One region of the Streptomyces sp. NPDC006610 genome, then DNA from elsewhere that is predicted to be linked to it. Evidence: riboswitches for the same ligand, from Rfam matches in the RefSeq annotation. Region 1 holds a riboswitch; the other holds the start of a gene.
What was found. Region 1 has a riboswitch for cyclic di-AMP ahead of ABZY13_RS24205 (peptidoglycan DD-metalloendopeptidase family protein). Riboswitches for the same ligand answer to the same signal wherever they lie in the genome.
Positions count from the first base shown of each region.

Region 1 (3,398 bases):
TGTACGCGTGCGCCCTCGGCTGGTCGGGGTCCTGGCGGATCGCGGTGGCGCAACTGCCGGACGGGCGGGTGCAGATCACCGGCGGCGCCGGGTACGACGACTCGGGGCTGCTGCGGCTGGCGGCGGGGGAGTCCTTCACGACGCCCGTCTTCGCGGGGCTGTGGTCCGACGGCGGCTTCGGCGGGGCCAGCCGCGCCTGGCACGCCTATCAGCGGGCGCATGTCGTCCCGGACGCCGGGCGGGACCGGCCGGTGCTGTTCAACTCCTGGGAGGCGACGGGCTTCGACATCTCCGAGGAGCAGCAGCGGGCCCTCGCGCGCCGGGCGGCGGGGATCGGCGTCGAGCTGTTCGTCGTGGACGACGGCTGGTTCGGGGCGCGCACCGGCGATCACGCCGGGCTCGGCGACTGGACTCCCAACCGGGACCGCTTCCCGGCCGGACTGAAGCCCCTCGCGGACGAGGTGCACGCCCTCGGGATGCAGTTCGGGATCTGGGTCGAGCCCGAGATGGTCAACCCGGACAGCGAGCTGTACCGCGCCCACCCGGACTGGGTGCAGTTCCAACCCGGACGAAACAGGACGGAGTTCCGCAATCAGCTGGTGCTCAACCTTGCGCGCGAGGATGTGCGGGAGTACCTCTGGGAGCAGCTCGACGCGCTGCTGTCCGGCGCCCCCGTCGACTACGTGAAGTGGGACTTCAACCGCTGCTTCACCGACGCGGGCTGGCCCGGCGATCCCTACCCGCAGCGACTGTGGGTGGACCACGTGCGCGCTCTGTACGCGCTGGTGGACCGGCTGCGGGCGGCCCACCCCGGCGTCGCCTTCGAGTCCTGCTCGGGCGGCGGCGGCCGGATCGACCTCGGCATCCTCGCCCGCACCGACCAGGTGTGGACCTCCGACAACACCGACCCGCTCGACCGGCTCGCCATCCAGCACGGCTTCAGCCAGCTCCACCCCGCGCGGGTCATGGCCGCCTGGGTCACCGACAGCCCCAACGCCATGCTCAACGGCCGGGTCAGCTCGCTGCGCTTCCGCTTCGTGAGCGCCATGGCCGGGGTGCTCGGCGTGGGCGGCGACCTCACCTGCTGGAGCGAGGAGGAACTGTCCGAGGCGCGGGAGTGGGTGGCGCTCTACAAGGAGATACGCCCGCTGGTGCAGCGCGGCGACCTGTACCGGCTGCGCCCGCCGGACGGAGGGCTCAGCGCCGTGCAGTACGTGCTCGGCGACGAGACCGTCGTCCTGGCCTGGCTCCAGGCGCAGCGGTTCGGCGAGCCCGTGCCGGCGCTGCGGCTGCGCGGGCTGGATCCGACAGCGTCGTACGAATGCCGCGAAACGGGCGAAATCCATCGCGGTGCCGTGCTGCTGCATCACGGAATGCAGTCGGGGTTGCGGGGAGATTTCGACGCGGCAGTTCTCCGACTCCGTCGCATATGAGCCTTCTGCCCGAATTGGCCTCTTCATTCCAACTCGCTGCGGAATGAGGGGGGCTGGTGAAACGGCGGGTGAGCAGGGTCATAGTGGTGACCGTGCGTCGCCCGTCATGTTCACGTAATCCTCACGTGTCACAAGGGAGTTTGCGGGTAACGGCCGCCCGGCGGTGTACGGAGGGTGACCGGGAAATCCGGCAACCGATCAAGATGGGGGTCTTGATCCGGAACCTCTTGCTTGTCCGTTTGCGTCGCGGTCGCTTACGTTCCAGACCGATCCGGGCGGACGCCTAATCCTGCCGCCGCCCGGTGCCCGCGCAAACCCACCCGTGTACGGCAGGAGCGGGGGACCCACAGGTACGAATGCCTGTTCCGGTCTCCGGAACGGCTTGGGGTTTAGCCGCGTTTCGGCGCGGCCGGACATCTCCAGTCCGCACCCGACAGCTCACCTCGCAGGCGCCGGAGAGGAAATCACCATGCCCGCAAAGGGTAAGCACCGCCGTCCCAAGGCCCAGCGTTTCGCCCGCTCCATAGCCGTCGCCGGCACCGGTGGCGCCGCACTCGCCCTGCCGCTCATGGGGGCCGCCGGCGCCCATGCCGCGACCCCGCAGTCCGCGCCGGACAAGACCGTCCAGTCCGTCACGGCGGAGAAGACGGCCACCGGCAAGAAGGCCGCCGAGAAGAAGTCCGCCGCGAAGAAGTCCGGGGCGACGACGTATTCGGTGAAGGTCGGCGACTACCTGTCGAAGATCGCCGAGGAGCAGAACGTCAGCGGTGGCTGGCAGCGGCTCTACGAGGACAACCGCGAGGCCGTCGGCGACGACCCGTCGCTGATCCACCCGGGCCTCAAGCTCAGCATCGGCAAGAAGGCCGCTACGGCCCAGAAGTCGTCGGCCCCGGCGCCCTCTTCGGCCTCCGCCGAGAAGTCGTCGGCCACCGCCGAGCCGTCGCAGCCGTCCGAGCCGTCGCAGCCGTCCGAGGCGCCCCAGCAGGAGTCCTCCCCGGCGGAGTCGGCCCCGGACGAGTCCTCGGCCCAGGCGTCCACCGGCTCCCAGGCCGCCGACACCGCCCCCGCTTCCGGCGGCTACACCGCCCCGGTGTCCGGCGCGGGCGTCGGCACCGCCTACAGGGTCGCGGGCAGCATGTGGTCCAGCGGCTACCACACCGGCGCCGACTTCGTCGTCCCGACCGGCACCTCCCTGAAGGCCGTGGGCCCGGGCACCGTCGTCTCCGCGGGCTGGGCCGGCGCGTACGGCAACCAGGTCGTCCTCAAGCTCGCCGACGGCTACTACGCCCAGTACGCCCACCTGTCCTCCCTCTCCGTCTCGGCCGGCCAGACCGTGACGGCGGGCCAGCAGGTCGGGCTCTCCGGCTCGACCGGCAACTCCACCGGACCGCACCTGCACTTCGAGATCCGCACCACGCCGAACTACGGCTCCGACGTGGACCCGGTCGCCTACCTGCGGTCGCACGGCGTCTCCATCTGAACCCCCGCTCCCTGACGCACAGCCGCCGAAGGCCGGACCCCGATCACGAGATCCCGGGTCCGGCCTTCGGCGTGCCCGCCCCGACGGGCCGCGGCCCATTCCGCAGTTGACCATTCCTTGGCCAGTGGCTTATCTCACCGTCCGTCAACCCATGCCTACGGTCGCGTAAGTCACATTCCACGAGGAATCATGGTGCGCTGTGGCAGACGATTCGAAGAATGACAGCAGATCAGTGATCGGGTCGTACGTGGCGGTGGGGGACAGCTTCACCGAGGGCGTGGGCGACCCCGGCCCCGACGGGGCGTTCGTCGGCTGGGCCGACCGGTTCGCCGTACTTCTTGCGGACCGCCGGGCCGAGGGCGACTTCGCCTACACCAACCTTGCCGTCCGGGGGAAACTCCTCGACCAGATCGTGGCCGACCAGGTCCCCCGGGCCATGGAACTCGCCCCCGACCTGGTCTCGTTCTGCGCCGGAGGCAACGACA
Region 1 is NZ_JBEXOP010000033.1:574-3,971, reverse strand. Features, by position in the region: gene ABZY13_RS24210 (alpha-galactosidase) at 1-1,433, shown strand, start outside; cyclic di-AMP (ydaO/yuaA leader) riboswitch at 1,731-1,900, shown strand; gene ABZY13_RS24205 (peptidoglycan DD-metalloendopeptidase family protein) at 1,903-2,913, shown strand; gene ABZY13_RS24200 (SGNH/GDSL hydrolase family protein) at 3,146-3,398, shown strand, end outside.

Region 2 (3,398 bases), on a different contig from region 1:
TCCGGTCTCCCCGCGCAGTCCGGGCACGATCCGGGCGCCGGCCAGCGGGACGAGTTCCACCTCGACGGGGATGCCGGGCTCGAAGCGGACGGCGGTGCCGGCGGCGACGTTCAGCCGCTTGCCGCGCGCGGCGGCGCGGTCGAACTCCAGACCGGGGTTGGCCTCGGCGAAGTGGTAATGGGAGCCGACCTGGACGGGCCGGTCGGCGGCGTTGAGGACGGTCGTCCGGGTGACCTCGCGGCCCTCGTTGTACGCAATCGGCCCGTCGGCGAACAGGATCTCTCCGGGAATCATCGGGCGCTCCCCCTCAGACGATCGGGTCGTGGACGGTGACGAGCTTGGTGCCGTCGGGGAACGTCGCCTCGACCTGGACGTCGTGGATCATCTCGGGCACGCCCTCCATGACGTCGTCACGGGTGAGCAGCCGGCGTCCGGACGCCATGAGTTCGGCGACGGTGCGGCCGTCGCGCGCGCCCTCGAGGATGTGCGAGGTGATGAGGGCGACGGCCTCGGGGTGGTTGAGCCGAAGTCCGCGCGCCCGGCGCTTGGCGGCCACGTCGGCCGCGACGTGGATCAGCAGCCTCTCCTGCTCGTGCGGGGTCAGTTGCAACGTCCCACCTCACATCCTCGCTCCGGGCGCCGTGCGGGTCCCGGTTGCCGCGGCCATCGGGCAAGTTGCCTGGTGGCGTGAGGGGGCAGGCTAATCGGCACGGGTTTCCGGCGCGTTAACCGAGCGCGGGCGCGACCGGCGCCGCCCCGGCTCGCCCGGGGTGCCCCGGCCTGCCCGGGCTGACCGGACTTCACGCTCCGACAGGTGACGCACCGCCGGACCGGACCGCGTCGTCCGGGCCGTCATGAGCGCCCGTGCGGGCGGGAGTTGAAACGGACCGAAAGGGTTACCCCCGACCGGAGTATTCGCGGGCCCTTTTTCGGAACGTCTCCGGTTGCGCAACGGACGTGCTTTCGGGGCGGAATCGAGTGTTCCACCGCTGGTCCGGGGGTGCGTGGCGGTCTTGACAGACGTTCGCACACCAGACTGTCCACCCGAACGGGTGAGTGAGAGTAAGACCACAAAGTCCCGGTTCCACTGGGTTTTTCGGACATCCGTGAGTCAAGATCCGTGACTGACGACAAGCCCCCGCCACCGCGGCGGGGCGATCCGGGCGGACGCCGAGTCCTGCCGCCGCCCGGATGACCGGTCGACAGGAGTGGATCGGCAGGAGTGGAGGACCCGAGCAAGACGGGCCGCCGGGACCCAGGTTCCGAGCAGCCCTTGGGGTGAAGCCGCGCCAGCGCGGCCGGGCAACTTCGCCAGCCCGAATCCGACAGGTCATCCTTCACAGGCGGCTGACGAAGGGTTGCGCATGACCGCGCTCAATCGTGTCCCGTCGCTCATGGCACGCGCCGGAACGGCCTCGGCGCTCACACTGGCCGCGATGGGCGGCTCCGTGGTGGTCCCGGGGGTCGCCTCGGAGGCCGCCGCCGCCACGCCGGCGACGAAGGCCCTCCAGGTGGCGGCCTCGAAGAAGGGCGCCCCGTACCGGTACGGGGCCACCGGGCCGCGCCGGTTCGACTGCTCGGGGCTGACGCTGTACTCGTACAAGAAGGCGGGCAAGAAGCTGCCGCGCACCGCGGCGCAGCAGTACAACAAGACCCGCCACATCCCGGCCCGCAGCCGCAAGGCCGGCGACCTGGTGTTCTTCCACTCGGGCTCGTACGTCTACCACGTGGGCATCTACGCCGGTAAGGGCAAGATCTGGCACGCCCCGAAGACGGGGGACGTGGTGCGTCTGCAGAAGATCTGGACGAAGAGCGTGTGGTACGGCCGAGTGGCCTGACCCGCCGGGCGGTGGCGGGCCCCGACCGGGCCGCCACCGCCCGGCCCCGCCCCGGAGCCCGGGCAAGGGCCCCGGGGCGCCGGGGCCGTGCCCACGGGCTCGCCTGCCCACGGGCTCGCCTCGGACGGAACGACGCCCGCTCCGCGGCCACGCGGGCGGGCCTGCGGCACATGGAGAGAGCCGACCACCACGGGTGACCCGCGCGGATTCGTCCGTCCGGTGCGCGCAGTACGCGCCCGCCTCCGCCGCGCGGCTCCTGCGACGCCCGTCTGCCCGCACCTCTCGTGAGGCGATGCCCACCAAGACCGCTCGGCGCCCGAGACGGCACGGCTCCCCCGCGCGGGTGCGGTCGGCACGGCCCGGCAGCCCCGGGCCGCCGCCGGACGCGTCCGCCCGCCCCGCTCGCAGGCAGACCCGTCGCCGCGCCCCCACGGGCCCTGGCTCGGAGTTCCCCTCCGCCGGACGCACCCGCCCCCGGTGACGGGCGAGGCCCGTTCCCCAGGGACGCACCCTCCCCACCACGCCCCGCCGGGCGCTCGCGGCCCAAGGCCCCGCTACGACCCCTGCTGCCCCGCCGTCGGCAACGCACGGGGCGGTGTCGTCGTCCACGGGATCTCGATCGCCACCGTCTTGCCGCCCTCCCGCGTCGGGCGCACCCGCAGGCGGCCGCCGTGCTCGGCGGTCAGGCAGCGGATGATGGCCAGGCCGCGTCCGTTGTCCTGCTGCACCGCCGCCGGCAGCCGTTTCGGGAATCTCGGGTGGCTGTCGGTCACCCCGATGCGCAGGTGTTCGTCACGGGCCAGTTCGATGTCCACCCGGAAGGTGGGTGACAGCCCGAAGGTGTGCTGTACGGCGTTGGTGGCGAGTTCGGAGACGATGAGCCGCACGGTGTCGGCCGCGTCCGTGTCCGGCGACAGACCCCATTCCGCCAGCGTGCCGACCACGTAGGCGCGGGCGGCCGAGACCGAGGCGGGCTCGCTCGGCAGAGTGACGGATGCTTCCAGACGGTCTGCCATGGCGACGTCGCCCCTTTCCCGCGGGACCGGAGTCCGGCACGGAGCGGATGGTTCGAGTACGGTCCCGGACTGGTGCTTGTCCGCCAGACTGCCATCACCGCGCCGGTCACGGTGGCGATCCACCGAGTAATGCATATATCTGTCGCTCGAAGCGGTGAACTCTGCGACGGCAGAGCGTTTTTGGGCGACTCGGAAGGAGTAAGGAGTTGCCCATGCAACACGGTCCCGCGGTACGCCGCCGGAAACTGGGCGCAGAATTACGCGAACTGCGCGCCCGCGCGGGGCTCACGAGCGGTGAGGCGGCCCACCTGGTGGGCTGGCACCAGTCGAAGGTGAGCCGGATCGAGACCGGCCAGAGCGGGGTGAAACCGGCCGATCTGAGACTGCTGCTGGACGCCTACGGCGTGACGGATCCGCAGTTGCGCGAGGTGCTGCTGATGCTGGCGGGCTCCGGCCGGGCGCACGGCAGGGATCACTGGTGGCACGCCTACCGCGGGGTGCTGCCGCCCACGTACCGCGACTTCATCAGCCTGGAGTCCCAGGC
Region 2 is NZ_JBEXOP010000016.1:60,467-63,864, forward strand. Features, by position in the region: gene ABZY13_RS15595 (urease subunit beta) at 1-294, opposite strand, end outside; gene ABZY13_RS15600 (urease subunit gamma) at 308-610, opposite strand; cyclic di-AMP (ydaO/yuaA leader) riboswitch at 1,159-1,361, shown strand; gene ABZY13_RS15605 (C40 family peptidase) at 1,365-1,838, shown strand; gene ABZY13_RS15610 (ATP-binding protein) at 2,393-2,854, opposite strand; gene ABZY13_RS15615 (helix-turn-helix transcriptional regulator) at 3,067-3,398, shown strand, end outside.
Region 2: another riboswitch for cyclic di-AMP. It lies ahead of ABZY13_RS15605 (C40 family peptidase); the one in region 1 lies ahead of ABZY13_RS24205 (peptidoglycan DD-metalloendopeptidase family protein).